Regions from separate parts of the Streptomyces sp. NPDC050997 genome, predicted to be linked through region 3. Evidence: riboswitches for the same ligand, from Rfam matches in the RefSeq annotation. Region 3 holds a riboswitch; each other region holds the start of a gene.
What was found. A riboswitch is a leader RNA that binds a small molecule or an ion and turns the genes downstream of it on or off. The one in region 3 is predicted to bind S-adenosylmethionine.

Region 1 (7,508 bases), on a different contig from region 3:
GACGTCTCGGTGCGCGCGTTCACCAAGCTGAGACTCTCGCCGGACGGCCCGCTGGAGGACATGCTCAACACGCTCCTGGCCCGGCTGACGAACGGGGTCCGTGAGGACGACGTCGCGCTTCTTGCCGCCCGTCAACTGCCGCACTGACAGACCGCCGTACGTCTCCACGAGTTGCTGGCGGCAGCGCGTCAGAAGCCCACGCAGTCGCCCAGACGGGCACTTGATGCGTCCGGTACCCACGACCGCGCGGGGCGCCGACCCGAAGACGGATGTCACTCGCCAACGCCCCGACGCGGAAGGCCAGTTGATTTGCCGTCGGGGCGGCATGGGCCGCCGAGTCGCCGTAGTGCTCCTGCACGCTCGGGCGGGGATCGCCGGTGATCAGGTGCTTATCGGCCCGCCCCGTGCAGCAGCGCGCTGTCGGGTCGCCAGCCCAGCTCGGGTGCGATCAAGTGCCGTACGTCGTGCAGGATCTGCTCGTAGTCGGCCCGGTGGAACTCGTACGGCAGCTCCAGGCGCAGCTCCGACACGGCCGAGACCACGGGATCCGCGGTCAGTTGCTCCAGGATCTGTTCCGCGGTCCCGGCCACGTCCGGGGCGAACAGGATCCGCTTTGGGCCTTGGGGTGCCAGGGTGCGCGCGTGCCGACTGGCCGCGTACTCCCGGTAGCGGGCACGCGTGGACGCGTCGGCGCTGTCGAACGGCACGATCACCCGCCCCAGCGCCACCCGGGGCCGACGGTCCCCGGGGAGGGCGCGCCGGTACTCGGAGAGCAGGGCGAGCTGGGCCGTGGTGAAGTCGTCGGTGCCCTCGCCGGTGACGATGTTGCCGCTGAGCAGGTTCAGGCCGTGTTCGGCGGCCCAGCGGATCGAGCGCAGACTGCCTCCGCCGTACCAGACCCGGTCCACCAGGCCGGGGTTGTGCGGTTGCAGGCGTGGCCGCTGGGTGTTGCCCGGCGACTGGATGACCGTGTCGGGGCCGCCGAGGTAGTCGCCCCGCAGGTGGTCGATGACGCGGGCGATCCTGCCGTACGAGAGGTCGAAGCCGCGCCAGTCCCCGTCGTACACCAGGTCGCCGAGGAGCTCGGCGTGCGGCATGCCGGTGCTGAGGCCGACCTGGAGCCGGCCGCGGGACAGCACGTCGGCCAGCGCCAGGTCCTCGGCGAGGCGGAACGGGCTCTCGTACCCGATCGGGATGACAGCGGTCCCCAGTTCGACCCGCTCGGTGCGCTGGCCGGCCGCGGCGAGGAAGACCGCGGCCGAGCCGACGCCGTGTTCGAGATGGCGTTGCCGGATCCAGGCGCCGTCGAAGCCGAGCCGTTCGCCGTACTCGAACAGCTGCAGCGTTTCCTCCAGGCCGGTGTACGGGTCGTCGTCGGCGAAGTTGCCCGGGGTGAGAAAGGCCAGCGAGCTGATCGCGGGGATGCTCATGCGGTGTTCGTTCCTCCTTGTCGTGGTCGTCTCGGTGGCGGTGCGCCGCTCAGGAACCGCCTCGCTCGCGGGGGATCTTCTCCCCGGCCTCGACCGGCACGGGCAGCCGGTTCTCGGCCGGCGGCAGGGGGCAGGTGGCCAGATCGGTGTAGGCGCACGGCAGGTTCGCGGCCCGGTTGAAGTCCAGGACGACCGTGCCGTCGGCGGCGGGCGGGTCGAGGGCGAGGGCCCGGTTGGCCGCGTAGGTGGTGACCCCCGAGGTCACGTCGGTGAACAGCACCAGCAGACTGCCCGGGCGGCGTCCGGGGAACGCGGTGAGTGCCAGGGGGCGTCCGTCCAGCTCGAACTCGACCCGGCCCGGCGCGTCGTACACGTGCTCAAGGCCCTCGACCGCCGCACCCACGGTCGTCGGTCGCGGTTCGTCGAAGGCCGTGTAGCGGCCGGTCACCGCCCAGCGGGGGTGTGGCGGGTAGGCGGGCGTGCCGGTGAAGGCGGTGCGCAGTGGGGTGTCCGGGTGCCGGGGACGGACGATGTCGTGTCCGCCGCGCTTGGCCACCTCGATCACGGCGTCGCCCCAGACCGCGTTGACTCCACCGCGCTCCGGGAACACCCCGAAGCGGTGCTCGCCGTGGACGGGGGCGCCGTCGACGACCAGTTCCTCGCCGTCGTCGAGGACCACGACGACCCCGTCGGCGCCGGTCGACCAGGCGCCCGGAGCGTCCGGGAAGCGCTGCGGCTCGTCGCCGAGCCAGTGCAGGCCGGTGATGGCGAGGAACCCGTGGGGGTCGGCGAGTCGTGCCTCCTGAGCGGTGTGCCACTCCTGCCAGTCGCGGGTGAACGCGTGCAGGTCTGCGGTGGTGTCCTGGACGGTCATGCGTGCTCCTTCGCTTCCAACGGCTCGGATGCGGCCGTGGCGTAACGGCCGCCGGGGATCGTCGCGAGCATCTCGCGGGTGTACGCGTGGCGGGGTCGGGAGAAGAGCTTCTCGGCGGTCCGCACAATCAACTGCTGTGTCTGGTCGACCAGTTGCTTGCGCTTGGTTGCGTCGGTGGTCGCCGCCTGCTGGGCCAGCGGCGAGTCCAGCGGGCCGGCCGGCAGACGGTAGAAGTTGGCCGGCTTCGTGGAGAACGAGCTGCGCAGGATGTCCGGGTCGGCGCGGGTCACGTTGCCCCACGCGGCATCGACGTGCGTGTCGGCGCGCACGGGTGCGTGCGGACAATGGAGACGCGTGGATGGTGTTGCTCCCGAGGAAGAGCGACACGGTTCACGAGGGGGAGACGTGAAAAGAAAGAATTCTGCCGCGGACGTCAAAACCGGCGGTGAACGTCCTCAGACAGCCGACGGGACGCAGTCAGCCATGACACAGGCAGCTGCTGGTGCGCCGCAGGTCGATGTGGCGTCGGCGGGAGAATCGGGAGAGAGCCGCCGCGATGGAGGGAGTCGAGACGCTGCTGTGCCGCACGCTCATTCCTCCGTGTCCCAGGCCCCTGCCACGGGGCCACGCGCTTGCCAGGTCGGCGACCCGGCCGGGCTTTCACCTGGAGCACCCCACCGCGTCGGAGGGTTGCCGGTCAGCGAGCCAGGGCTTGACGCTGACACTCAATGCCATTTGAAACTTTAGCTATCGCCGCCGTAATCCGTCAACGGTGGGAGGTGAGAGGTGAGTCGGACAATACGCGGCGGCGAATCGCAGGTGCCGGACGATGCCGCGGATTTCCCGGTGCCACGCCGATTGAGGCGGCAGGGGACTGTCAGTGGCCGGTGGCAGGATCACCGGCATGGTCTTTTTACGTACGACTCCGCCGCGGCCTGTAGATGTGACCGCGGTCGTTCCTGAGCTGGCTTCGTTGGCGCGTCCTGCGATTCGGCTGCATCCCCGCCCGGGGTCGCCTTCGGTCAGGGAGAGCTCGGTCGGGGGGCCGTTGCTGTGGCCGGCCGAGGAGCCGTGGCCGCACTGTGAAAGCTCGCACCGGCACTTTGACAGTTGGTTCCGCCAGTCGCCGGCCATAGTGCGCCTTGAGAGACGCATGCGGGCCCGGTGGCACCCTGATTCCGGTGCTTTCGAGCCAACGCCCGAGGAGGAGGCTCTCAAGGAACGGAGCGCCGCGAGACTCGCGGAGCGACTCGCTGTCAGCCCTCCGCCCGCGGAGTGCCCCGTCCCCATGTTGCCCGTGGCCCAGCTGTATCTGCGCGACATATCCCTGTTGCGGCCGCCCGGCCAGGCCGATCTGCTCCAGATTCTCTGGTGCCCCTACGACCACCATCCGGACAACAAGCCGTCGACCGCGCTGTTCTGGCGGTCCGCCGCCGCGGTCGTCGACATCCTCGCCACACCGCCGGAACCGTACGAGGCGAACTATCCGGGCTATGTGCCCGAGCCGTGCGTGCTGGCACCAGAAGCGATCACCGAGTACCCCGACAGCCTCGATCTGAGCCCGGAGATGCGCCTGATGGTGGAGGACCGGAGCAGATGGCAGGCAGCCGGCGTGGGCGTGGACAGCGCCTACGCGGACCATCCGCGGGACTTCTATGACTGTGAGCTGGCTGACGCCCCCGGCTGGAAGGTCGGCGGCTGGCCCCCGTGGGGCCGCACCGACCCGTACCGCCGATACTGCACTGTCTGCGATGTGCAGATGGTCCCGCTGCTGACCATCGCTTCCTTCGAATGGGACGGTGGTGGAGGAAGCAGCTGGACGCCGTGTGAAGACCAGGCCGCCGCCAACGCCGCCCATTGCGCTGCCCAATACCCCTCGCAGCCGACTGCGGTCGAAGTGGGCAGCACCGACAGCATGCAGCTCTACGTCTGCCCGACCTCCCCCGAGCATCCGCACACCGACCTGATCCAATGAGCCATCGGGCCTGTCACACACCATCCGTAGCCGGTGACATGAATGCTGCCGCATGAGGGTGTGTGACAGGCTGCAGCTGCACGATGCTGGTCGTGGGTGCTGATCGGTCGAAGCGTCTGGTCCCTGATGAACTCCGTGAATTGGTCGTACCGTTGCTGCCGTCGTTCGCTGCTCGTCCGCAAGGTGGTGGGACCGCACCGTGCGACGAGCGGGCCGTGTTCACGGCGGTGGTGTATGTACCTGACAGCCAGGTGTTCAAGCCGCTGATCCTGGCGATACCTGCCATCCGTTGCGTCAGAACGCATACGTGGCAGTCGGGCCCGCGCAGCCTCACATCCGGGATCTCAGTACGTCGACCTCACAGCCCGGCGCGAACGGGTCGAAGCCGTGCTCGATCAGCCAGCGAACTATCAGCAGGCTTCGCAACGACCACCACGCGTGGATCACGTCGAGGTCGATGTCGGTGCCATAGCCGGCGACGACATCGTCGAGGTGCTCCTCGTGTCCGAGCGTGAAGGTGGCGAGGTCGTACAAGGCATCACCCTGGCCCGCCTCGGACCAGTCGATGATGCCGGTGACCTCGTCGCCGTCGACGAAGACATGCGCGATCTGCAGGTCGCCGTGTGTGAACGCCGGAGTCCACGGCCGGAGCGCGGCCTCGGCGACCTGGCGGTTGCGGGTGACCAGGTCAGCTGGCAGGAGGCCGTTCGTCACGAGCAACTCGCACTCGTCGTCGAGTTCCGCCGCCAGCGCAACGGTGCTCCGGCCGGCCTGGCCGGTCCGGGGCGGCAGGGGCGCGTCGTGCAGCTTCCGGATGGCGGCGCCCGCCGCGGACCACGCCGCCGGCGACCCGGTCGACGGCCCGCCGAGGCGCCCAAGCGTCGTCCCCGGGAGTGCGGCGATCGCGAGCACGGGCGGCTTGCACCACAGGACCTTCGGGGTCGGGACCGGCGCGAGGGACATCGCTTCGACCTCGACGTCGATGCGCGCCTGATCGGCGTCCACCTTCAGGAACACGTCGCCGATGCGCAGGGTCGCGCGCTCGGAATGGGCGACGACGACTTCGACCTCATCCATGGGCGACCAGTATCCCGGGGACGATCGCCGACGTCGCCAGGTTTATCGCGTGCGATTACGCGGCTGACCGCGTCCCGATACCCGGCGGCCTCGTGCGCGACACCGACCTCTGGCCAGGTCAACTCCACCACTCTTGTCAGCAGTCCTAAGGGTCGTCCTTGGCTGTACCTGCCGCAGAGCCCAGGCGGCTTCGAGGGTTCGCCCGCCGTTGCCGGTGACGTTTCTGGGCACTCTCGCGAGCCGTGCTGTCGGAGGCGGCTTGTACCCTGCACTCATTCGACGATCGGACGATCGGACGATCACGGGTACGGGTACGGGTACGGGCATGCGCGCACGGGGCGGGCGTCCAGGGGCGGGAGCGCGGGGATTTCGATGAGTGACGCACATCCGATACGAAGCCATAGACCGGGCCTCTCGGTCGGCGCGCGCATCATCGCGGTGGTCGTCCTCGCCGCGATCGGGGCCGTCGGCGCCTGGCTCCAGCACGACGCTCCCGGCCGGAGTGCGGAGCCGCGTACGGAGTTCACCGCGAACAACCCGCCCGCCGGTCTGCCCACCGCGCTCACCACCGGCCAGCACCTCCACTGGTCCCGCTGCACCTCGCCGCCCACCGCGCGCACGGGCTACGACTGCGCCGCCATGAAGGCCCCCCTCGACTACCGGAAACCAGACGGCAGGACGATCGACGTCGCCCTGATCCGCCGCAAGGCCACCGGCCCGAACGCCCGGCGCATCGGCTCGCTCGTCCTCAACTTCGGCGGCCCCGGCGTGTCCGGCGTGAGCGGACTGCCCGAACTCCTCAACCAGTACAAGCCGCTCCTCGACCGCTACGACCTGGTCTCCTTCGACCCGCGCGGCGTTGGCGCGACCATCCCCGTGCGCTGCGGGAAGACCGCGGACGACACCAGCTACGACGGGGTCGACGCCTGCGCCGAGCACTCCGGGGCGCTCCTCCCGTACATCGGCACCTCGCACACCGCGCGCGACCTCGACCTGATGCGCTACCTCCTCGGCGACGAGCGGCTGCACTACTTCGGCGTCTCGTACGGAACGGCGCTCGGCGCGGTCTACGCCCACCTGTACCCGTCGCACGTCGGACGGCTCGTCCTCGAAGCATCCGTCGATCCGACCGAGGACCTCGACGAGGAGCAGGTGTCGCAGGTCAAGGCGGTCCAGGCGGCGTTCGACCGGTTCGCTGCGCACTGCGCGGCCCGTATCCGCCACTGCCCGACCGGCGACGGGCCCGAGGAGGCCGCGCGACGCATGGCGCGCCTGGCCGACCGCCTGGAGAAGAAGCCCGCCCCGGCCGGCGGCGGAAGGAACCTCGACGCCGACGACCTCGCGTACGCCGTCAGCGACCATCTCGACCTCGGCACAGACGGCTGGTCGCCGCTCGCCAAGGCCCTCACCGCGCTGATCGACCACAACGACGGCCGTCCGCTGAGCAAGGGCGCGGACGACATCGGTTCCGCCGACCGCGCGGCGACCCCGCGCGACAGCAGCCGCGCCGCCCAGACCGCGATCACCTGCGCGGACTCCAGCCTGCGCCCCGGCTTCGAACGCCTCGACAGAGACGCGGCCCGCATCAAAGCCGCCTCACCCGTCTTCGGCGCGGCCTGGTCCACCGGCGTCTACCTCTGTTACGACTGGCCGTTCGACGGCGAGCGCGCCACGCCCCAGGTGAACGCCGACGGCGCGGCCCCCGTCCTAGTGGTCGGCGGCACCGGCGACCCAATTACCCCATACCCCGGCGCCCGCCACATGGCCCGCGCCCTGGGCGACGGTGTCGGCGTGCTCCTGACGGCCGAGGAGGAGGGCCACGGCACATACCCGCAGAACCGCTGCGTCACGAAGACGGTCGACCAATACCTCCGCACGGGCCGCACCCCGGCCCCGGGGACGGTGTGCCGGGGCAGCATGTCCTGAGGCCCGTACGGATCCGCATACGCCGTCCTCGCCGCGCTGCACCGCCGCAACCACGATCCCGTTGTCATCGTGCGGATCGAGGACGGGCGCCCGCTCGGAATGGTCGGACTCTGGCTGAAGGACCGGGGCGAGGGACGGGCATCGCTGGGGCACTGGCTGGCCGGGGCGGCTCGTGGCCAAGGGGCTGCGGCGGAGGCCCTCTCGGCGGTTGTCCGTTGGGCCTTCG
Region 2 (7,508 bases), on a different contig from region 3:
GCCCTTCCTGGACGAGCTGCCCGTCTCCGAGCTGTACCCCGCCGGTCAGACCTCCTGGGCACAGGTCAGCGCGGACATCAAGCGGCGGATCGGCCGGGCCGTCGCCCCGAACGGCAACCCGTCGACGGTCCTGAACCAGCTCCAGGCGGCGGCGACCACCGCACAGAGCGCGGAATAGCCGACCGGACACGGTGCACGCTGGTCGCTGTCGGTGGCGGCGGCTAGCGTGCCGGGCATGGACCAGGAGCAGCAGCGGCTCGACCGCCGGGAGCGGGACATCCTCGCGCTGGAACGGCGGGGCTTCAGCGGGCCCGGAGCGAAGGAGCGGGCGATACGGGAGGAGCTGGGGCTGGCGCCCGTGCGGTACTTCCAGTTGCTCAACGCCCTGCTGGACGACGAGCGGGCGCTGGCGTACGACCCGGTGACGGTGAACCGGCTGCGGAGGGTACGGGACGCTCGGCGCGCTGAGCGGTGAGCGGTGGGCCGGCGAAGGTCGGTCTCATGGAGGACCAACTCGGGGCCCTCGACCTGGCCCTCAATGCCGCAAAGCCGCAAAGCCGCAATGCCGCAATGCCGTAATGCCGCAATGCCTGTACCGCGCGGTACATCGACGCCGCCGTCGACCAGCTCCGCGCCGAGGGCCTCGAGATCCGCGACGAGGACGTCGCCCCGCGCTCCCCGCAACCACAGCCTGGTAGGAGGGCCCGCGTCGGGTACGCGTAGGCCAAAGGCATCCGTGGTCCGGGAAGGCCGGACACCAGCAGGGGAAAGGTGCGACGACATGGCGGGACCGATTCTCATCACCGGTGCGGGCAGCGGCTTCGGCAAGGAGGTCGCGCTGCGGCTCGCCGCAGCCGGGCACGAGGTGATCGCGGGCGTGGAGATCATCGCCCAGCTCAGCGTCCTGCGCGCCGAAGCCCGCGAGCGAGGCGTCGAACTGCGGGTCGAGAAGCTGGACGTGACCGACCCCGGCGACCGGGAGAACGCCTGGACGTGGGACGTCGAGGTCCTCCTCAACAACGCCGGCGTCTCCGAAGGCGGCGCCACCGCCGACATCCCCGAGGAGCGGCTGCGCCGCCAGTTCGAGGTGAACGTCTTCGGCCCCGTCCTGCTCACCCAGGGCATCGCCCGGCAGATGGCGGCCCGCCGCAGCGGGCGCATCGTGTTCATGTCCTCGGTCGCCGGCCTCACCGTCGACCCGTTCACCGGCGCCTACGCGGGCTCCAAGCACGCGGTGGAGGCGTTCGCCGACGCTCTGGACCAAGAACTCGCGGAGTTCGGTGTCACGGTGGCCACGATCAACCCGGGCCCCTTCCTCACCGGGTTCAACGACACGATGTTCGAGACGTGGAAGGAATGGCGTGACAACCCCGCCGACCGCCTCTACGACTACACGGAACTCGCCTTCCCGCACGAGCAGTACGACCCCGAACCGGTCTACCGGCAGACCGTCAAGGTCCTGCTGGGCGAGGACCGCCGCTACCGGCACCTGCTCCCTGCCGAGCTGGAGCCGCAGGCCCGCGAACAGGTCGACGCTCAGTGGGACCGGCAGCTCAACGACGGACACCGTCCCGACCTGCTGCAGAAGGCGTACGACATGACCCCCGGCACCCCGGTCGAGTCCTGACCTCCCTCACCACCGCACGGTGACGAGGTCCGACGCGGCCTTCCCCACCAGCCCGGGCCGCCGTCGCCGCACGCCGCTCGTCCAGGGCTGCACCCTGCGCGAACGAGGTCAGAACCAGTGCAGGCAGTGCGGGGAGCGCTCGGCACGGAAGAGTGCGTCAGCGAGGGCGGCCGCGCCTGGGCGGTGGGCCCGGATGTGTCCGGCACGCACGAGCGTGCTCGGGGTGGTGCCGCCGAGGTAGACGGAGCCCAGGTCGCTGATGTCCAGGGACGTCTGGGGGCGCCCCGCCCCCAGCCCCCCGGCCCGTGCCCCCACCGCCCGACCCGGTGGGTCGAGATTCTGGACGAAAAAGCCTGAGGTGTGCCGAGAGTGCGCGCGCCGTTCGCGGATAAGGTCGGTTCATGGGCAGCCACACGGAATCCACGGACCCGCACGCCACTGACCCTCTGCCGACGCCGGCGACTCCCGCCGGCCGCGACGGGCTCGACGCCATTCTCGCGCGCCCCGCCCGCGCGGTGATCGCGCTCGACTTCGACGGGACACTCGCACCGATCGTGGCGGACCCCGAGCAGGCCCGGGCGCACCCCGACGCGGTGCCCGCGCTCGCCGCCCTCGCGCCGAAGGTCGCCGCCGTCGCCGTGGTCACCGGCCGCCCGGCCGGCGTCGCGGTGCGCCACGGCGGCTTCGCGGGCGTCCCCGGTCTGGAACACCTCGTCGTCCTCGGCCACTACGGCGCCGAACGCTGGGACGCCGTCACCGGCACCGTCAACGCCCCCGCCGCGCACCCCGGCGTCGCCGCCGCCCGCGCCGAACTGCCCGGCTTCCTCGACCGGATCGACGCCTGGCAGGGCACCTGGATAGAGGAGAAGGGCCGCGCGCTCGCCGTCCACACCCGCCGGGCCCTTGACCCCCAGGCCGCCTTCGAGGCCCTGCGCGCGCCGCTCACCGAGCTGGCCACCCGGCACGGACTGATCGTCGAACCCGGCCGGATGGTCCTGGAACTCCGCCCGCCCGGCATGGACAAGGGCGTCGCCCTCCTCGAATACGCCCGCGAGATCTCCGCCGAGTCCGTCCTCTACGCCGGCGACGACCTGGGCGACCTCCCCGCCTTCGCCGCGGTCGACAAACTCCGCTCCGACGGCACCCCCGGCCTGCTGGTGTGCAGCGGCAGCGACGAGGTGACCGAGCTGAGGGAGCGGGCGGACCTGGTGGTGGACGGGCCGGCGGGTGTCGTGCGGCTGCTGAAGGGGCTGGCGGCTCAGCTGGACTAGCTAGGCTTCGAGCGCGTGCAACTGGTCCAGGAACCACTGGGCCGGGGGCAGCGCGGTGGCCGCCGCGGCGAGCCGCTTCGTGCGCTCGGCCCGTTCGCCGGGCGACACGGTGAGCGCCTCGTGCAGGGCCCGCGCCGTCGCCACCACGTCGTACGGGTTCACCGCGATCGCGTCGTCCCCCAACTCCTCGTACGCCCCCGCCTCCCGCGACAGCACCAGCACGCAGCCCTCGTCGGAGACGACCGGAATCTCCTTGGCGACGAGGTTCATGCCGTCCCGGATGGGGTTCACCAGGGCCACGTCGGCCAGCCGGTAGGCCGCGAGCGAGCGGGCGAAGTCGTCCTTGACGTGCAGCACGACAGGGGTCCAACCCGGCGTCCCGTATCGGGAGTTGATCTCATCGGCCAGACGCTGCACGGCGGCCGTGTAGTCCCGGTACACCGCGAGGTCCTGCCGCGAGGGGTACGCGAACGCCACGTGCGCCACCCGCTCGCGCCACTCCGGGTGGTCGTCAAGCAGCTGCCGGTACGCCAGCAGCCCCCGCACGATGTTCTTCGACAGCTCGGTGCGGTCGACCCGGACGATGGTCCTGCGGCCCTCGCCGATCTCGGCCCGCAGCGCCGTCATCCGTTCGTCGACGTCCGCCTCGTGCGCCCGCTTCCGCAGGAAGTCCGCGTCCGCGCCGAGACCGTGCACACCGATTCGCGTACTCCCGAGCCCCCCGGCGAACTCCTCGGCGCACGCGGTGAACGCGTCCGCCCAGCGGTGGGTCAAGAAGCCCAGCCGGTCGGCGCCCAGCATGCCCCGCAGGACCTGCTGCCCGATGTCGTCCGGCAGCATCCGGAAGTACTCCGGCGGCGCCCACGGCGTGTGCGAGAAGTGGCCGATCCGAAGATCCGGGCGCAGTTCCCGGAGCAGCCCCGGGACCAGGGTCAGGTGGTAGTCCTGGACCACGACCGACGCCCCCTGCGCCGCCTCCTCGGCCAGCGCCTCGGCGAAGGCCCGGTTGTACGTCTCGTACGACGCCCACTGCCGCCGGAACTCCGCGTCGAAGACCGGCTCCAGCGGGGTCTGGTACAGCATGTGGTGGACGAACCACAGCACCGAGTTGGCGATGCCGTTGTACGCGTCGGCGTGCACGTCCGCCGGGATGTCCAGCATCCGCACGCCGTCCTCGCCGACCCCGCGCCGCACGGCCTCCCGGTCGCCGTCACCCAGCGCCGAGCACACCCACAGGGACCCCGCGTCCGACCCGATCGCGGACAGCCCCGAGACCAGCCCGCCGCCACCCCGTTTGGCGTGCAGCGAGCCGTCCTCGCGCACCTCGTACGAAACCGGGCCGCGGTTGGACGCGACCAGGACCTGAGCAGCACCGTGGGTGGAGGACATACGCCTCAACCTAGCCCGCCCCGGAAACGCTCAAACGTACGGATGACGTTCGCCACGGACCCGCGTCACACGACATACACCGGCGTACACCCGCATCAGGCGACCTTCCGTGCCGCGTACTCCGCGATCTCCGCCATCGGCGGACGCTCCTCCGTGTCCACCGAGTAGGTGCGTGGCTCGAAGCCGTTCCCGCTCCGTTCGAACTGGGTGAGGGCGGGCCGGATGAGGTGGCCGCGGGCCAGCCGGAGCTGGGCCGTGCGGTAGATCGCGGCGGACATCCGGCCCAGCGCCTGTCCGTCCTGGTGACGGTGCAGGCGCACGCCGACGTCGACCTGGGCGAGGGCGTCGAGGCCCACCAGGTGCAGGGCGTCGACCAGCATCCCCAGCTCGACGCCGTACCCGACGGGGAACGGCAGCTGTTCGAGGAGGGAGCGCCGGGCCGCGTACTCGCCGCCCAGCGGCTGTACGAATCCGGCCAGCTGCGGCCAGTGCATGTTCAGCAGCGGGCGGGCCATCAGTTCGGTGACCCGGCCACCCTGGCCGGCCGCGCCGCCCAGCGGACGGTCGTACATGCCCTTGACCAGGTCGACCCCGGGGTCGGTGAGCAGCGGGCCCACGATCCCGGAGACGAAGTCGGAGGAGAACTCCTTCAGGTCCGCGTCGATGAAGCACACGATGTCGCCGCCGGTGACCAGGAGCGAGCGCCACAGCACCTCGCCCTTGCCGGGGACGGTCGGGACGCGGGGCAGTATGTCGTCGCGGTGGACGACCCTCGCCCCGGCCGCGGCGGCCACCTCGGACGTGCGGTCGGTCGATCCCGAGTCCACGACGACGATCTCGTCGACGAGCGGGACCTGCCGCATGAGGTCATGACGGATCACGGCGACGATGTCACCGACCGTCTCCTCCTCGTTCAGTGCCGGCAGCACCACGCTCACCGACTGGCCCGTGGCGCGTTTCGCTGCCATGATCTTGTGGAGCGGGCGATCGGTCTTCGACCAGGAGCGGGTGCTCAGCCAGCGCTCGACTTCGTTCAGCACAGTGCGCGGCTCCTCTGCGTTCTCTCGGCGAGCTGCGATCCATAATCCCGTACGGGACAAGGGATCCGTCTCGCGGTTCGGACGGCTGTCTCAACTGTCCTGGCCTTCGGTTACAGTCTTGGACAAGGCTGATGACCATCGCATGTCGCGGGTCGTCGACTCGTTTCACCGATCAACAACTTCATACCGCTCATCCAGAGGGGCAGAGGGATACGGCCCGTTGAAGCCCCGGCAACCCTCCAGTCGGTTCTCGTCACCAGCGAGGCTCCCGACTAGGGAAGGTGCCAAATCCGTCTCACGGCGAAGTGCGTCGTGGGGAAGATGAGGAGAAAGGGCCTCGCCTCCATGGCTGTGCAGACTGCTGCAAGCACCACGAACACCGTAGACCTCGGCCCCGCCGCCGCGCTGAGCTGCCGCGAATGCGGTCACCGCGTGCCCCTCGGCCCGGTCTTCGCGTGCGAGGAGTGTTTCGGCCCGCTCGAGATCGCTTACGACTTCTCCGCCTACGACGCCGAGGAGCTCCGCAAGCAGATCGAGGCGGGACCCGCGAACATCTGGCGTTACGCCCCGCTGCTGCCCGTCCCGGCGGACGTGGCGGACAAGCCCAACATCAACCCCGGCTGGACCAAGCTCGTCAAGGCCGACAATCTGGCCCGTGAGCTGGGCGTCGACGCCGGCAAGCTCTTCGTCAAGGACGACTCCGGCAACCCGACACACTCCTTCAAGGACCGGGTCGTCGCCCAGGCCATCGAGGCCGCCCGCGTCTTCGGCTTCACCACCCTCTCCTGCTCCTCCACCGGCAACCTCGCCGGTGCGGTGGGCGCCGCCGCGGCCCGGGCCGGCTTCCGTTCCTGCGTGTTCATCCCGCACGACCTGGAGCAGGGCAAGGTCGTCATGGCCGCGGTCTACGGCGGTGAGCTCGTCGGCATCGAGGGCAACTACGACGACGTGAATCGTTTCTGCTCCGAGCTGATCGGCGACCCTGCCGGCGAGGGCTGGGGCTTCGTCAACGTCAACCTGCGGCCGTACTACGCCGAGGGCTCCAAGACGCTGGCGTACGAGATCTGCGAGCAGCTCGGCTGGCAGCTCCCGGACCAGCTGGTCGTACCGATCGCCTCCGGCTCGCAGCTCACGAAGATCGACAAGGGTCTGCAGGAGCTGATCAAGCTCGGGCTCGTCGAGGACAAGCCGTACAAGATCTTCGGTGCGCAGGCCGAGGGCTGCTCGCCGGTGTCCGTCGCCTACAAGGCCGGGCAGGACGTGGTCCGGCCGCAGAAGCCGAACACCATCGCCAAGTCGCTGGCGATCGGCAACCCGGCCGACGGCCCCTACGTGCTCGACATCGCCCGTCGCACCGGCGGCGCGGTGGAGGACGTGGACGACGAGCAGATCGTCGACGCGATCAAGCTGCTGGCGCGGACCGAGGGGATCTTCGCGGAGACCGCCGGTGGGGTGACCGTTGGGGTGGCGAAGAAGCTGATCGAGAACGGTCTTCTCGACCCGACGAAGACCACGGTGGTTCTGAACACTGGTGATGGTCTCAAGACGTTGGATGCGGTGGCCGGCACGGGGCTGACTGCGACGATTCGTCCCAACCTTGAGTCGTTCCGTGAGGCTGGACTCGTCTAATTCGTTTCGTCTGCGGGCCCGTGGGGGCTGGTCGCGCAGTTCCCCGCGCCCCTGTCGGGGGCGCCGAACCTGACCGGAGGTCATCAGCATGAGCGTCAACGTCCGCATCCCCACCATCCTGCGCACCTACACCGGCGGCAAGGCCGAGGTCGCCGCCGAGGGGGGCACCCTCGGCGAGGTCATCGCCGACCTGGAGAAGAACCACACCGGCATCGCCGCGCGCGTTCTCGACGACCAGGGCAAGCTGCGCCGGTTCGTCAACGTGTACGTGAACGACGACGACGTCCGCTTCGAGCAGGGTCTGGAGACGGCGACCCCGGACGGCGCCGGTGTCTCCATCATTCCGGCCGTCGCCGGCGGCTGATCATTACCTTCGGTAACATCAGTTACCGAGCGTTCATCGAATTGCCCCCTCCGTGAGAGAAGCGGAGGGGGCAATTCAATGTGGTTGAGCGCGGTACAGTTGGGGAACGCGCTGCCCCATCACAGGTCGGCAGCCCTTGTTTCTGCCTTACGCCCGACAAGATGTAGCCAAAGTGTGCGCCTCTTTCG
Region 3 (7,508 bases):
GCGGACCTGTCGAAGTACACCGCCCACCGTCCGTCCACCCTGTACTGGGTGCTCGCCCCGGGCGCCACCGTCGGCGGCATCGGCGCGGGCCTGGTGCGCTGCGTCCGCCCCTGGAACGAGTGGATGATCGTCTGGGGGTACGACGTCACCGCGGGCGCCCCCGACCTCACCACCGAGTACGCCGAGTCGGTCGTCCGCAAGCTGGTCGGCGACGACGAGATCCCGGTGACCGTCAAGTCGTCCTCGGCCTGGACCGTCAACGAGATGTACGCGGAGACCTACTCCACCGGCCGCGTCTTCTGCGCCGGTGACGCCACGCACCGCCACCCACCGTCCAACGGCCTCGGCTCCAACACCTCCATCCAGGACTCCTACAACCTGGCCTGGAAGCTCCGGCTCGTCCTCGACGGCACCGCGTCCCCGAAGCTGCTGGACACCTACACCGCCGAACGCGCCCCGGTCGGCAGGCAGATCGTCACCCGCGCCAACAAGTCCATCGGCGAGACCGCCCCCGTCTTCGAGGCGCTCGACGGGCTCTCCCCGCAGACGCCCGAGCAACTGTGGGCCAACATCGACGCCCGCAAGGACGACACCCCCGCGGCCCAGAAGCAGCGCGCGGAGCTGCGCGCGGCGATCGGTTTCAAGGTGTACGAGTTCAACGCGCACGGCGTCGACCTCAACCAGCGCTACACCTCGTCCGCGATCGTCCCCGACGGCACCTCCGACCCCGGTTTCGACCGCGACCCCGAGCTGCACCACCAGCCCAGCTCCCGCCCCGGCGCCAAGCTCCCGCACGCCTGGATCACCTCGGGCACGCGCACCGTGTCCACGCTCGACACCGTCGGACAGGGCCGCTTCACCCTGATCACCGGAATCGGCGGAGGGCACTGGCTGCCGGCGGCCCGGGCACAGGCCCGGGCACAGGCACTGGAGATCGCCACCGTCGTCATCGGGCCCGGCCAGGAGTACGAGGACCCGTACGGGGACTGGGCGCGCCTGAGCGAGGTGGCCGACGGGGGAGCGCTGCTCGTGCGGCCCGACGGGTACGTCGCCTTCCGGCACGCCACGGCGGCCACGACGCCTCAGGACGCCGAGCGACTGCTGGACGGGGCGGTGCGGCGGATCCTCGGGCATGCCTGACGGGAACGACGGGCAACAGCTCCCAGGAACAGCCCCATCACCGACTGACCGACTGAACGACCGACCGACTGAACGACCGACCGACTCACGGACTGGTCGACCGACGAAAACTGAAAGGTGAACACCATGCCCCTCGGACTGCTCCGGCGGCATCTCAAGCGTGCCCCCGCAGGCGCCGCGGGCCTCACGCTTCCCGTTCCGGCCGGCGCGGGTGCCGTCATCGTCGAGGTCCTGGACCCGCTGAACGAGCCCATGGGCGCGGCCGAGGTGACGGTGACGGAACTCGGCAGCCACCGGGTCGCGGCGCGCGGTGCCACGGACCCGTACGGCTACTTCATGGCGGTCCTGCCGCCGGGCAGCTACAGCCTGCTGATCGTGGCCGAGGGGCTGGAACCGCATCGCGAGACCCTCGACATCGTCGGAGACACCGGCCCGTCCCCGCGGCGCGTGTGGCTCCAGTCGGCCCGGCAGCTCGAACTCCCGGTCCCCGGAACCTGGCTCTTCGACCCGCCGCACACGGCGATCCGCTTCGTCGCCAAGCACGTCGGCATGGCCCATGTGCACGGCCGTTTCGAACGTTTCAAGGGCGGCCTCCAGATCGCCCAGGACGTGACCCGGTCCCGCGTCGACGTACGCATCGACGCGTCCAGCATCACCACGGGCAACAACACCCGGGACACGCACCTGCGTTCCGCCGACTTCCTCGACGTCGACCAATTCCCGTACATCGATTTCACGAGCACCCGCTTCGCCTACCGGGGCGGCACCAAGTGGGCGCTGCAGGGCAGCCTGACCATGCACGGTGTGAGCCGCTCGGTCTCGCTGGACACCACGTACCTGGGCATGGTCAACGGCGGCTACGGCGAGGAACTGCGCTGCGCGGCCCTGGCCAAGGCGGAGCTGCACCGCGAAGACTTCACGCTCAACTGGCGCTCGATGCTGGCCCGCGGCATCGCGGTGGTCGGTCCGACGGTCCAACTGGAGCTGGACGTCCAGGCGATGTACCGCACCCACGACACACCGACGCCGCCGGAGTAGTCGCGGTCGGTGCCCGCCCCGTGGACGCCCTCTTGACGCAGACCCGAAGCCGATCGACACTCCAGAGGGGAATCCTAGTGAACGGGTAGGGAAATATGGGGCGCCTTGAGTCGATGACCGGCCGTGTGAGCCGTACGTCTCGGCCGTCGCCTCTTCTGACCTCCCGCCGTCACATCGATCTTCAGCGGGTCTGCAGTGCGATCCGCCCCCTGAGCTGAGCGACCCCGCCCCACCCCCTGCGCGCACGCCGCACTACGGTGCCCCACCGGCTGCGCGCTCGGGTGGACGCCGGCCGCTCACGGCCCGACGACGCTTCCGCCGCGCGTACGTCTGCGCATTCATCCCCGGGGAGATCCATGTCCGTCACACCGCTCGCCGCCGTCCCGTCCGCCCCCTCCACCCCCGCGTTCCGCGGCCGGATCGGCCGGGACGCGCGCAGTGGCCACTACGCCGTGCCCCGCCGCTATCGCCTGCATCTGTCACCCGTCTGTTCCGACGGCCTGCGCATCGCCGTCGTGCACGCCCTCCTCGGCCTCGCCGACGCCTGTCCCGTGACCTGTCTGGACGCCGTGCCCGACAGTTCCGACGGCGGTCACTCCGCGCTGCGTCCGCTGTACGACGCGAGCGCGCACCGGTACACCGGCCCGGCCGTCGGGCCGGTGCTCAGCGACGACTGGTCCGGGCGGATCGTGAGCACCCACGCCCCGGACATCACGCGCGACCTGGCCCGGCACTTCGGCGCCGGGCGGCCCGCGCTGTACCCGTGCGGGACGGAGAGCGAGATCGAGGCCGTCGAGAGGATGTGCGCCCGGGACATCAACGAGGCCGCGCAGCGCGCGGGCCGGGCCGGAGCCGACGCGGCGGAGCGGGCGACCGCCCTCGACACCCTGCTGGCCGCGCTCGGCGTGCTGGAGCGCCGGCTGGCCTTCCAGGACTACCTGATCAGCGACCATCTCACCTTCGCCGACGTCGAGTTGTGGGTCACTCTGGTGCAGCTGGACACCGTGCACCGCAACCACCTCGACGCCGCCGCGGTGCACCGCGTCGCCGGACACCACGCCCTGTGGGCCTACGCCCGCCGCCTGGCCGCCCACCCGGCCTTCGGCGCGCACCTGGACCTCGACGGCATCGCCCGCCGGCACCACGCCCACTGCCGGGGCCTGGAGGCCGCCGGAGCGGCCGTGCAGATCCTCGACTGGGCCGCTCACGCGGCGCGGGGCGTGTGACCCGTTTCAATGGGCGGACCGGCGTTGACATGCGTTCCGGCGTTTGTCTTAACTTGCGGCCAGAAGGTCATGAGCGTCAGCGACAAGCCCTGGCTTGCTGACCGGCAACCCTCGCACGCGGTGGGGTGCCCCAGGTGACGACCGGACCGAAGTTTCGGTAAGTGCGAGGCCCACAGGGCCGGAAGAGTGACGGTGACGCCATGTACGCAGCTCCCAGGACGGTCACGCGCCGCCCTCAGGGCTGCGTACTGTCGTACACGACCCTCCTCGTCGCCGACCGAACCGTTGATCTGCTGCGCGTGAACAGCGCACTGTGTACCGCACCGGGCCGTGCCCGCTGTCGGGGCTGAACTCCTTCCCCCAGCCCCAGCGTTCCTGACGAACACCGCCCGCGCGGTGTTGCCGATGTCCGCCCAGCCCCCGGTTCCGTGCATTCCCGTGTGTAGCGTCCCCGTCGCAGAGCGGCCGTCGGCGCACGCCGTGTTCGCCGCGTCCGAGGGGTCCCGACTCCGCCGGAGCCCTCCATGAGTGAACCCCCAGGCGCCGCCGTGTCCCTCGCCGAGGCACCGCCACCCACCGACACCCCGTCACCCCGCCTCACGGCACAGCGAGTTCTGCCGCTGCGCCGCCCGGGCCGCTGGATCGCCACCGCGGTCGTGCTGGTCCTGGCGGCCCAGTTCGTCCACGGCCTGGTGTCCAACCCGTTCTACCAGTGGGACCGTTTCGGCTACTGGTTCCTGCGGCCGACCATCCTCGACGGGCTGTTCATCACCCTCGAAGTCGCCGCCTACAGCGCGGTGTTGGGTCTCCTCGGCGGCATCCTGCTGGCCCTCGCCCGGCTGTCGCGCAGCCCGGTGCTCCGAGCGGTCAGCTGGACCTACGTCTGGGCGCTGCGGTCGATCCCGCTGATCGTGGTGCTGCTGTTCCTCTACAACTTCAGCGCCCTGTACCAGACGCTCAGCGTGGGCGTCCCCTTCGGACCGGCCTTCTTCACCTTCGACGAGTCCCGGCTCGCCACCGACATGGTCGTCGCCGTCATCGGGCTCAGCCTCAACGAGGCGGCGTACGCGGCCGAGGTGGTCCGCGGCGGCATCCTCTCCGTCGACCAGGGCCAGCACGAGGCGGCCTCCGCGCTCGGCCTGCCGAAGGGCTACCAGTTCCGGAAGATCGTCTTTCCGCAGGCGCTGCGCTCCATCACCCCGAACTACGTCAACCAGCTGATCGGCCTCATCAAGAGCACCTCGCTGGTCTTCTACGTGTCCCTGCTCGACCTGTTCGGCAGCGCGCAGACCATGGGCGCCACCTACCCCGGCGACATCGTGCCGCTGCTGCTGGTCGTCACCGTCTGGTACCTGCTCCTCACCAGCGTCGTGTCCGTCATCCAGTTCTACGTCGAGCGGTACTACGCCCGGGGTGCCACCCGCACCCTGCCGCCGACGCCGTCGCAGAAGCTGCGGACCGGTCTCACCGACCTGCGGGCCCGCATCCGCCGGGAGGCCGCCGTATGACCACCGAGACGCTTCTGAGCGACGCCGCCGCCGTCGAGGTGCACGACGTGCACAAGTGGTACGGCGCCCACCGGGTGCTCGACGGGGTCGACCTGACGGTGCGGGCCGGCGAGGTCACCGTGATCCTCGGCCCGTCCGGTTCCGGGAAGTCCACCCTGCTGCGGGTGATCAACCACCTGGAGAAGCCGGAGATCGGATACGTCAGCTTCGACGGCGAGCTGATCGGCGTACGCCGGCAGGGCGAGCGCCTGAAGGAGCTGAGCGAGCGGGCCATCCTGACCCAGCGCAGCCGCATCGGCTTCGTCTTCCAGAACTTCAACCTCTTCCCGCATCTGACCGTGCTGGACAACGTGGCCGCCGCCCCGGTGGCGACCGGGAAGCTCGGCAAGGCCGACGCGCAGAAACTCGCCCGTGAACTGCTGGACCGGGTCGGTCTGGCCGACAAGGCCGCCGCCTATCCACGGCAGTTGTCGGGCGGACAGCAGCAGCGCGTGGCCATCGCCCGCGCCCTGGCGCTGCGTCCCGGCGTCATCCTCTTCGACGAGCCGACCTCCGCGCTCGACCCCGAACTCGTCGGTGAGGTCCTCGCCGTCATCAAGGACCTGGCGAGGAGCGGCACCACCCTGGTGATCGTCACCCACGAGGTCGGCTTCGCCCGTGAGATCGCCGACCGGGTCGTCTTCATCGACGACGGCCGGATCGTCGAACAGGGCCCGCCCTCCGAGGTCCTGGACAAGCCGCGGCACGAGCGGACCCGGGACTTCCTGAGCAAGGTGCTCTGACCCGGCCGGCGCCGGGAACCACCGCTTCCCCCACACAGCCTTCTCCATCCTCTGAGCGACAAGGACAGCCATGCCCACCCGGATCTCCCGACGCGGCCTGATACGCGGTATCAGCGCGGCGACCGCCGTCACCGCCCTTGCCTCCGGGCTCGCCGCCTGCGGCGGCGAAAGCGACGCCGCCACCAGAACCGACGCCGCCGGCACGGTCACCGTGGGGCAGCTGTCCAACGGCGCCGCGAAGGAGACCTCCCTGAAGGTCTCCCAGGTGAAGTCCATCAGCGCCGAGCTGCCGGCCGCCCTCAAGAAGAGCGGCAAGCTGGTCATCGGCTCCGGCACGCTGCCCTCCGGCAGCCCGCCGCTCGGCTTCGTGGGAGACGACCAGAAGACGATCACGGGCTCCGAGCCCGACCTCGGCCGACTGGTGGCCGCCGTCTTCGGGCTCAAGCCGGAGATACGCCGGTCCACCTGGGAGAACCTCTTCATCGGGCTCGACAGCGGAAAGGTCGACGTGGCCCTCTCCAACGTCACCGACACCGAGGAGCGCAAGCAGAAGTACGAGTTCGCCTCCTACCGGAAGGACGATCTCGCCTTCGAGGTGAAGAAGGACAACACCTGGAACTTCGACGGCGACTACGAGAGCCTCGCCGGCAAGACGGTCTCCGTCGGCAACGGCACCAACCAGGAGAAGGTCCTCCTGGAGTGGAAGGCGAAGCTGGCCAAGGAGGGCAAGAAGCCCCTCACCGTCAAGTACTTCCAGGAGACCAACAGCATCTACCTGGCGCTGAGCAGCGGAAAGATCGACGCGTACTTCGGCCCCAACCCAAGCCTCGCCTACCACACCACGAAAACCGCCAACACGCCCCAGGCGACCCGTATCGCGGGCCAGTTCTCCGGTGCCGGCGAGACACTCCAGGGCCTGATCGCCGCGACGGCGAAGAAGGACAGCGGCCTCGCCAAGCCCCTCGCCGACGCCATCAACTACCTGATCGAGCACGGCCAGTACGCCAAGTGGCTCAAGGCCTGGAACCTCACCAACGAAGCCGTGTCCAAGTCCGAGGTCAACCCGCCCGGACTGCCGCTCGACAACTCCTGACGAACCATCACATCAGCAAGAACACCTGTCAGTTGAATGAGAAGGGACTCCGCCTCCGTGGCCCCACAGACCGACCTCCGCGGAGGCGGAGCCCCGCCCGCGCTCGACACGTCCCTCCTCGACAACGCCGTGTGGGCGGCGCTCGACGGCCCGCACGCCCATCTCGCCGAAAGGGTCGGCCTGGCCGCCCGCTATCCGGCCGACGTCTACGCCTTCGCCGCCCTCGCCGATCCCGGGGACCCGGCCGCCTGGGCCGACCTGCACACACTCGTCGGCGCCGGGACCGTCGTACGGATCAAGCCGGTGGAGCGGGTCCCCGACGGCTGGGAGGTGGTCGGCGGCGGAGTGGGCGTCCAACTGGTCGATACCGCGCTGCGGGCCGAACCCGCCCCCGAGGCGGTACGCCTCGGGCCCGACGAGGTCCCCGAGATCCTCGACCTGGTCGCCCGCACCAGGCCGGGCCCGTTCCTGAAGCGCACCGTCGCACTCGGCGCCTACCTCGGCATCCGGGAGCGGGGACGGCTGATCGCCATGGCCGGCGAACGGCTCCGGCTGCTCGGCTGGACGGAGATCAGCGCGGTGTGCACCGACCCGGAACATCGCGGGCGGGGCCTGGCCACCCGGCTGGTGCGCGCGGTCGCCGCGGGCATCCGCGAACGCGGCGACACCCCGTTCCTGCACGCCGCCGAGAACAATGCCGACGCGATCCGGCTCTACGAGT
Region 4 (7,508 bases), on a different contig from region 3:
GACGGACCGGGCAGGCCGGTCGGTCAGACCCGGACGCCGAACATGAACGGGCCGCCGATGGTGCCCATCGACTCGTAGCGGACGACCGTGCCGGTGCGCGGCGCGTGGATGATCTGGCCGTTGCCCGCGTAGAGGCCCACGTGGTGCAGGTCGTTGAAGAAGAACACGAGGTCGCCGACCTGGAGTTGGCTCTGCGAGTAGATCTTCGTCCCGATGGTCGACTGCGCCTCGGAGGTCCGCGGTATGCCGACGCCGGCCGCCGCGTACGCCGCCGAGGTGAGGCCCGAGCAGTCGTAGGAGCCGGTGCCGGTGGCGCCGTAGACGTACGGCTTGCCCAGCTGGCTCTGCGCAAAGGCGTAGGCCGCGCCGGCCCGGCCGGAGGAGGCACTGCCGGAGTCGAGGACGTCACGCCCGCTGTCGCGGCTGGCGCGGTCCTGGTCGGCCTCGAGCTTGGCCTTCTCGGCGGCCGTCAGGGAGTTGTAGAGCGTGCGCGCCTCAGAGAGCTTCGTCTGGACCTGCTGCTTCTTCTTGCCCAGTTCGGTGCGGGTGGAGGCGAGGTCCTTGAGCTTCTCGGACGCCTCGGAGCGCTCCTGGGCGAGCTCGCGCTGCTTCTCCTGGATCTCCTTCAGCGCCTCGACCTGCTGAGCACTCAGCTGGTCGGCGGTGGACGCCTTGTCCAGGTAGTCGTCCGGGTTCGACGACAGGAAGAGCTGGAGGGAGGGGTCGACGCCGCCCGTGCGGTACTGGGCGGCGGCCGCCAGGCCCATGGAGTCGCGCAGCTCGTTGAGCTCCTCCTGGCCGCGGGCGACGTTGTCCTGGATGGTGGAGATCTCCTTCTGGAGCTTCTCCTGCTTCTCCTTGGCCCCGTTGTACTTCTCGGTGGCCTGCTCGGCCTCCTCGTAGAGCTTGTCGACCTTGCCCTTGACCTCGTCCTTGCTCGGCTTCTCGCTCGGCGCCGCGTTGGCGGCCTGCGAGCTCAGAACGACGGCAGCGGCGGCTGCTGTGGTCAGCACCGTCACGCGTGCACGACTCGGTTGTTTGGGTCGACGATGGGACGCCACGGAGGTGAACTCCTTCTTTTGAGTGATCACCCGCTCGGAGGTTCGAGCCCAGACCTTAGTGACCCTCTTGTGATCAGTTCAAATCCTCACGCGAAAAATCTCGTCACACCGTGCATTCTTTGCACTCAACTCACATGCGGTGACATCCGGTTGACACTACGTTGCGTGACGGTTCAGTCAATTCGGGCATTGGGACCGTACGTTGACCTTCAGGACAGTCGCTTGAGGAGCACCGCGGAAGCGACCGGTCGCGCCCCCGCCCGGGCCACCCCGTCGGCCACCTCACGGTCGGTCGAGGCGACGATGACCGGACGCCCCGGAGGCTCCGCGCGCACCAGCTGGCGGATCAACTCGTCGGCGGTGACACCCGGCTTGGAGAACAGCACCCGCACCCCGCGCGGCGGCGCCAGCAGCACCGGCGCCACCAACTCGGCTCCGTCGAAGACACAGGTCACCTCGGCGCCGGTCTGCGCGGCCAGCTGCGAGAGCTGCCCGAGGAGCCGGAGCCGCTGCTTCTCCAGGGGCATCTGGGGATAGCCGGTCTTGGTGACGTTGTAGCCGTCGACGACCAGATGGGCCTGCGGCAGCGCGAGCAACTGGTCGAGGATCGCGGGGTCGTTCTCGGACAGGGCCCGCGCGGCGATGTCCTTCGGGGTCATACGTCCCGGTTCGACCGCGTCCACGGTCTCCGCCGGGCGCACGGACACCGGCGGCAGCGCGAGTTCCCGGCGCAGCCCCTGAGTGGCGTCGAGCAGGGTGTCCAGAAGCAGCCGTACCCGCATGTCCTCGACGCTGCGCCCCTCGCGGGCCGCCCTGCGGGTGGCCTCCAGGACCGCCTCCGCCTCCCCGAGGCGCGCCTTCAGCCGCCGGGTCTCGCTCTCGGCCGCCGACAGCTGGGAATGCCCCTCGGAACGCGTGGCCTCCATCTCGGCGTGCGCCTTGCGCAGCGCCGCCTCGCCCCGCTTGACGTCACTCAGGGCCGCGCGCAGTTTGCGGTGCAGCGACTCGGCTTCCTTCTTGGCCGAATCCAGCTCGGTGCGCAGCCGCTCGGTATCGGTCCGGGTCAGCTCGCGGGCCCGGTCGAGCTCCTCGCGCAGCCGCTCCAGCTCGGCCCGGTTCTCCTCGTCGACCCGCTCGGCGTCGGCCCGCTGGGCCTCCTCGCCGGCCGCGGTCACAAGCTTCACCCAGTCGGTGGGACGCAGTACATAGGCCGCGGCCGCCACGTCGAGCGGGTCCGCGGCCGGGGGCGGCGAGCCGGAGTCGAGGGCACCGGACAGCTCCGGCTGCGCCTCTCTGAACTTCTCCCCGATACGCTGCCGGAACAGCGGATCGGTCTCCAGGGCCGCGGCCATGGCGTTGCCGGCGAACTTGGCCCGCCGGTTGGGCGCGAACCGGGCGTACTGCCTGAGCTGGGCCGGCAGCTCCGCGACGGTCAGCCCGCCGAAGCCGTCGGAGACGATCTGCACGACCCTGCGGCGCACACCGTCGGGCAGCGGACGGTCGAGCACCTCAGCGGCGCCGTCGCCCGGCCCCCCGCTCGTGCTCTCCACCATCGTCACCCCAATGCCTGTGCGGGCCCGCTCCCGTCAGGAGCCGGCGCCCGGCCTGTCCACGAGTTCCACCTGATCCACGGCGTTGCACCAGCGGCAGCGCACCGACTCGATGGTCTCACTCACCACGTCACGCTCCTCGACCTTCGGCTCTCCGGCCAGATCGAGGTGGACGTACTCGACGACCTTCGACGAGCGGGTCACATCGAAGCGGGTGAGGTTGCCGCAGAGGGTGCAGCGCCACCGTGTCGTGGTGGTCGGCAGGGGAACCGTCATCGTGACTGTTCGCTTCCTTCTGGTGTCGGTACGTGTGGTGCCGGTACTTCCGAACGTCAGCACCTCTGATGTCAGTACGTGTGGTGCCGGTACTTCCGAGTACTTCCAGTGTCGATGACGTGCCGGGCTCCCCCGGCACGTGTGGCTCGTTACCCTACGGCCTGGCGCGGACTCGCCGCTCGGACGTCCACGGCGGCGAGGCGGTGTATTCCGTTGCGTCCCGTTACGTCATGCTCTGTGTCCATGATCAGCATCTGGCGCGAGACGGTCGGCAGGGCGAGCAGATCGGTCCTCAGGTCGCCGGCACCGGTCACCTTCGGGCTGATCGCACTGTGTTCCCTGCTCTTCCTGATCGGTCCGGCCGCCGGCCTGAATCCGGTGTACGGCCCCGGTGACACACTGCTCACCGCGCAGCGGGCCTATTTCCACCGCTGGGGCGTGGTCCCCACCGAGCTGTTCGAGGGGTCACCACGAGCCGCGCTCACGCCCGCCACCGCCCTCTTCGTCCACGGCAGCTGGGTGCACCTGCTGGGCAACATGCTCTTCCTCTACGTCTTCGGGGTGATGACCGAGGAACGCATGGGCAGCGTCCAGTTCACCCTCTTCTACGTCGGCTGCGGCTACCTCGCCCTGCTCGGGTACGCCGCCGCCCACGCGGACTCCGAGCAGTCCCTGGTCGGCGCGTCCGGGGCGATCTCGGCGATCCTCGGCGCGTTCCTGTACCTGTTCCCCGGGGCCCGCGTGACCAGTCTTCTCCCTTTCCTGTTCTTCCTGCCGCTGCGCTTCCCCGCCTGGGTCGTCCTCCTCTTCTGGGCGGCCCTGCAGTGGCTGGCGGCGGGCCGGGCGCCCCAGGGTCCGGGGGTGGCGTACCTGGCCCACGTGGTGGGGTTCGGGCTGGGGTTCGGCTACGCGTGGGGGCGGTTCGGACGTGGGACTAAAGTGAGTTCCGCCCCAGCTCCGGCCCCCGAGGGAGAGAACCAGCCGTGATCACCGCGATCGTGCTCATCAAGACCAGCGTGGACCGGATTCCCGAGATCGCCGAGTCGATCGCCTCGCTGGAGAGCGTGAGTGAGGTCTTCTCCGTCACCGGCACGTACGACCTGATCGCCATGGTGCGGGTACGGCGGCACGAGGACCTGGCGGAGGTCATCCCCGGCCGGATCAGCAAGATCCCCGGGGTGGAGGGCACGGACACGCACGTGGCGTTCCGTACGTACTCGCAGCACGACCTGGAGGCGGCGTTCGCGATCGGGCTGGACTCCTGACCCGCTGAACACCGCCTCCGAGTCTCTGGACCTCGGAGCCTCAGGGCCTCAGCCCCTCAGCGCCTCAGCGCCTCAGCGCCTCAGCGCCTCAGCGCCTCAGGGCGAAACGCTTCTCACACGGCCGGGACGCAGCGGCCGTCCTCCGTCCGGTACTGCCACTTCGCACCCTCCCGCACGAGTTGCCGCACCGCGGTGACGAAGCGCTCCACATGCTCGTCCGGGGTACCCGCGCCGAAGCTCACGCGGATGGCGTTCAACGACTTCTCGCCGGGCGCGGCCTCGGGGGCGCCGCACTCGCCCTGGGTCTGGGGGTCGCTGCCGAGCAGGGTGCGGACCAGCGGGTGGGCGCAGAAGAGGCCGTCGCGGACGCCGATGCCGTACTCGGCGGAGAGCGCGGCGGCGAAGTGGGAGCTGTTCCAGCCGTCGACGACGAAGGAGATCACGCCGACCCGGGGGGCGTCGTCCCCGAACAGGGACAGGACCCGGACCTCGGGCACCTCGGCGAGGCCGGTGCGGACCTTCTCGATCAGGTGCCGCTCACGCGCGACCAGGGTGTCGAAGCCGGCCTCCGTCAGCGCCTTGCAGGCGGCGGCGATGGAGTAGGCGCCGATGACGTTGGGCGAACCGGCCTCGTGCCGGGCGGCGCTCTTGTGCCACTCCACGTCCACTCCCCCGTCCTCGCGTCGCGTGACCTTGCGGCTGGCGCCGCCGCCCGCGAGGTAGGGGTCGGCCGCGATCAGCCAGTCGGCCCGTCCGGCCAGGACACCCGAGCCGAAGGGGGCGTACAGCTTGTGCCCGGAGAAGGCGATCCAGTCGACGTCGAGATCCCGCACCGAGACCGGGTGGTGCGGGGCCAGCTGGGCGGCGTCCAGGACGATCCGGGCGCCGTGGGCGTGGGCGGCGGCCGCCAGCTCCCGTACCGGCCACAGCTCTCCGGTGACGTTCGAGGCGCCTGTCACGCACACCAGGGCCGGGCCGTGCGGGTCTCGCTCGGCGAGGGCCCGCTCCAGGGTGGCCACCGCCTGCTCGGGGGTGCGCGGGGCGTCGAGGTAGCTGACCCGGGCGTCCTGCCAGGGCAGCAGCGAGGCGTGGTGCTCGGTCTCGAAGACGAAGACCTGGCAGTCGGCCGGAAGCGCGGCGGCGAGGAGGTTGAGCGAGTCCGTGGTGGACCGGGTGAAGATCAGCTGGTCGTCGGCGCGGCAGTCCAGGAACTCGGCGACGGTCCGGCGGGCGTTCTCGAAGAGGTCCGTGGAGAGCTGGGACAGGTAGCCGGCGCCGCGGTGCACGCTGCCGTAGTAGGGCGCGTACGCCGCCACGTCGTCCCAGACGCGCTGCAGGGCGGGCGCGCTGGCCGCGTAGTCGAGTGCCGCGTAGGTGACCTCGCCACCGGTGACGAGCGGGACGGTGACATCCTGCCCCAGAACGGGCAGCGGGGAACAAACGGACTGGGCGGCGACAGCGGTGGGGACAGACATGGCGAACTCCCGTGAGACGCAGCTGAGATCACCACGCGAGCGGGTACGGCTCAAGCGTGGGTGAAGGTGAGAAAAGGGGGTGCGGAGGCGGGGCTCTGCGGCCCTATCGCATTCGCCGGCTCACGGAAGTCTCCTCGACGACCAGGACCCCTGGTGCTCACTCAGAAGAGTGCGAGGGTCCGCGCTTGCCGCAGACCTCGCTGCCTACGGCCTGGTCTTCACCCGGGGCACCCCGCCACGGACGGAGGGTTGCCGGACAGTCGGCCGGGGCCTCATGACTGTCACTCATGACCTGGTCAAAAACGTACGTGACGTGATCGTGGTCCCGCAACCCGTGTCCGGATCGCGGGATGTCGCCACGTCGTCGTCACGCGTTGCTGGCCGCCGCCCAGCGCTCCAGCGTCCGCTTGGCCGCGCCGGAGTCGATGGAGTGCGCCGCCTTTTCCATCCCGGCCCGGATCTGCTCCGTCAGCGGCGCCCCGGTCGGCTCCAGCGCCACCAGCGCCGCCGCCGAGTTCAGCACGACCGCGTCCCGTACGGGCCCGTGCTCACCGTCCAGGAGGCGGCGGGCGACCTCGGCGTTGTAGGAGGGGTCGGCGCCTCTCAGCGCTTGCACCGGCACCAGTTCGAGGCCGACGTGCCGCGGGTCGAAGGACTCCTCGGTGACCTTGCCGTCGCGCACGATCCACACCCGGGAGGTGGCCGTGGTGGTCAGCTCGTCGAGACCGTCGTCGCCGCGGAACACCAGCGCGGACGAGCCGCGCTCGGCCAGCACGCCGGCGATGAGCCCCGCCATCCGGGTGTCGAAGCAGCCGATCGCCGAGGCGGTGACCCGGGCGGGGTTGGTCAGCGGACCGAGCAGGTTGAACGACGTCGGAATCCCCAGATCCCGCCGGACCCCGCCGACGAACCGCATCGAGGGGTGGAACCTGGCCGCGAAGCAGAAGGTGATCCCGGCCTCCTCCACCACCCGAGCCACGCCCTCGGGCGACAGGTCCAGGTTGATGCCGAGCTTCTCCAGCACGTCGGAGGACCCGCTCGCCGAGGACGACGCCCGGTTGCCGTGCTTGACGACCTTCGCCCCGGTGCCCGCGATCACGATGGCGGACATCGTCGAGATGTTGACCGTCTTGGCCCGGTCGCCGCCGGTGCCCACGATGTCGACGGCCGGTCCGGGGATGTCCAGCGGTTGCGCGTGCGCGTACATCGCCTCCACGAGACCGGTGATCTCCTCGACCGTCTCGCCCTTGGCCCGCAGCGCCACCATGAAACCCGCGATCTGGGCGTCCGTGGCCTCGCCGCTCATGAACCGGTCCATCGCCCATGCCGTGTCACCGGCGCTCAGGTCCTGGCCGCGGAGCAGCGCGCCCAGCACCTCGGGCCAGGAACGGCCCGCCGCGGTGTCGCCTCCAGCGGGGGTCACAGCGCTCATAAGCCGCTCCTGGGTCGGTCCCGTACAGCGGGGACACGGTTCTTCTCGTCGGGTCCACCCTATCCAGCGCCGGGCACGGCGAAGGGCCCCCGTCCGAAGACCGGACGGGGGCCCTTGCCGTGGTGTGGCGACGCGGTGATCAGTGGTGGCCGTGGCCGCTGGTGATCTCCTTGTACTCCTCGACGCTCGGCTTGGGGATCTGGGCTTCCTCGCCGTAGTACGCCTCGCTGAGCTTGGCGCGGAGCCTCTCGGAACCCTTCACCTTGCGCTCGACGCCGTTCTCGTCGACCGTCGGGCCGATCTGGGCCGGCACGTACTGCTCGTGCGCGGTGAGCGTGTGCAGCTGCTCCTGGCTGAGCGGCTCGTGCACCTCGATGAACTCACCGTGCGGCAGGCGCTTGATGATGCCCGACTCGCGGCCGTGCAGCACCTTTTCCTTGTCGCGGCGC

Region 1: another riboswitch for S-adenosylmethionine. It lies ahead of AB0H86_RS08985 (putative leader peptide); the one in region 3 lies ahead of AB0H86_RS17850 (amino acid ABC transporter permease).
Region 2: another riboswitch for S-adenosylmethionine. It lies ahead of thrC (threonine synthase); the one in region 3 lies ahead of AB0H86_RS17850 (amino acid ABC transporter permease).
Region 4: another riboswitch for S-adenosylmethionine. It lies ahead of AB0H86_RS24075 (aminotransferase class V-fold PLP-dependent enzyme); the one in region 3 lies ahead of AB0H86_RS17850 (amino acid ABC transporter permease).

Annotation. Positions count from the first base shown of each region.
Region 1 covers NZ_JBFAGK010000003.1:507,773-515,280, reverse strand. The annotation lists gene AB0H86_RS09005 (SpoIIE family protein phosphatase) at 1-147, shown strand, start outside; gene AB0H86_RS09000 (LLM class flavin-dependent oxidoreductase) at 390-1,430, opposite strand; gene AB0H86_RS08995 (DUF1684 domain-containing protein) at 1,480-2,304, opposite strand; gene AB0H86_RS08990 (hypothetical protein) at 2,301-2,633, opposite strand; gene AB0H86_RS08985 (putative leader peptide) at 2,782-2,898, opposite strand; SAM riboswitch class IV at 2,928-3,037, opposite strand; gene AB0H86_RS08980 (hypothetical protein) at 3,209-4,279, shown strand; gene AB0H86_RS08975 (phosphotransferase) at 4,610-5,356, opposite strand; gene AB0H86_RS08970 (alpha/beta hydrolase) at 5,729-7,282, shown strand; gene AB0H86_RS08965 (GNAT family protein) at 7,319-7,508, shown strand, end outside.
Region 2 covers NZ_JBFAGK010000020.1:139,668-147,175, forward strand. The annotation lists gene AB0H86_RS34515 (sugar ABC transporter substrate-binding protein) at 1-178, shown strand, start outside; gene AB0H86_RS34520 (DUF3263 domain-containing protein) at 236-475, shown strand; gene AB0H86_RS34525 (SDR family oxidoreductase) at 782-1,627, shown strand; partial or broken gene AB0H86_RS34530 (sterol carrier protein domain-containing protein) at 1,736-1,909, opposite strand; gene otsB (trehalose-phosphatase) at 2,029-2,898, shown strand; gene AB0H86_RS34540 (trehalose-6-phosphate synthase) at 2,899-4,287, opposite strand; gene AB0H86_RS34545 (glucosyl-3-phosphoglycerate synthase) at 4,383-5,327, opposite strand; SAM riboswitch class I at 5,515-5,655, shown strand; gene thrC (threonine synthase) at 5,673-6,956, shown strand; gene AB0H86_RS34555 (MoaD/ThiS family protein) at 7,045-7,320, shown strand.
Region 3 covers NZ_JBFAGK010000007.1:70,770-78,277, forward strand. The annotation lists gene AB0H86_RS17830 (FAD-dependent monooxygenase) at 1-1,140, shown strand, start outside; gene AB0H86_RS17835 (YceI family protein) at 1,267-2,178, shown strand; gene AB0H86_RS17840 (putative leader peptide) at 2,292-2,396, shown strand; gene AB0H86_RS17845 (glutathione S-transferase C-terminal domain-containing protein) at 2,535-3,404, shown strand; SAM riboswitch class IV at 3,470-3,574, shown strand; gene AB0H86_RS17850 (amino acid ABC transporter permease) at 3,929-4,912, shown strand; gene AB0H86_RS17855 (amino acid ABC transporter ATP-binding protein) at 4,909-5,694, shown strand; gene AB0H86_RS17860 (ABC transporter substrate-binding protein) at 5,765-6,787, shown strand; gene AB0H86_RS17865 (GNAT family N-acetyltransferase) at 6,845-7,508, shown strand, end outside.
Region 4 covers NZ_JBFAGK010000010.1:265,698-273,205, forward strand. The annotation lists gene AB0H86_RS24050 (NlpC/P60 family protein) at 24-1,061, opposite strand; gene AB0H86_RS24055 (NYN domain-containing protein) at 1,271-2,614, opposite strand; gene AB0H86_RS24060 (hypothetical protein) at 2,648-2,887, opposite strand; gene AB0H86_RS24065 (rhomboid family intramembrane serine protease) at 3,131-3,874, shown strand; gene AB0H86_RS24070 (Lrp/AsnC ligand binding domain-containing protein) at 3,871-4,152, shown strand; gene AB0H86_RS24075 (aminotransferase class V-fold PLP-dependent enzyme) at 4,266-5,627, opposite strand; SAM riboswitch class IV at 5,804-5,920, opposite strand; gene trpD (anthranilate phosphoribosyltransferase) at 5,995-7,059, opposite strand; gene AB0H86_RS24085 (cytochrome bc complex cytochrome b subunit) at 7,199-7,508, opposite strand, start outside.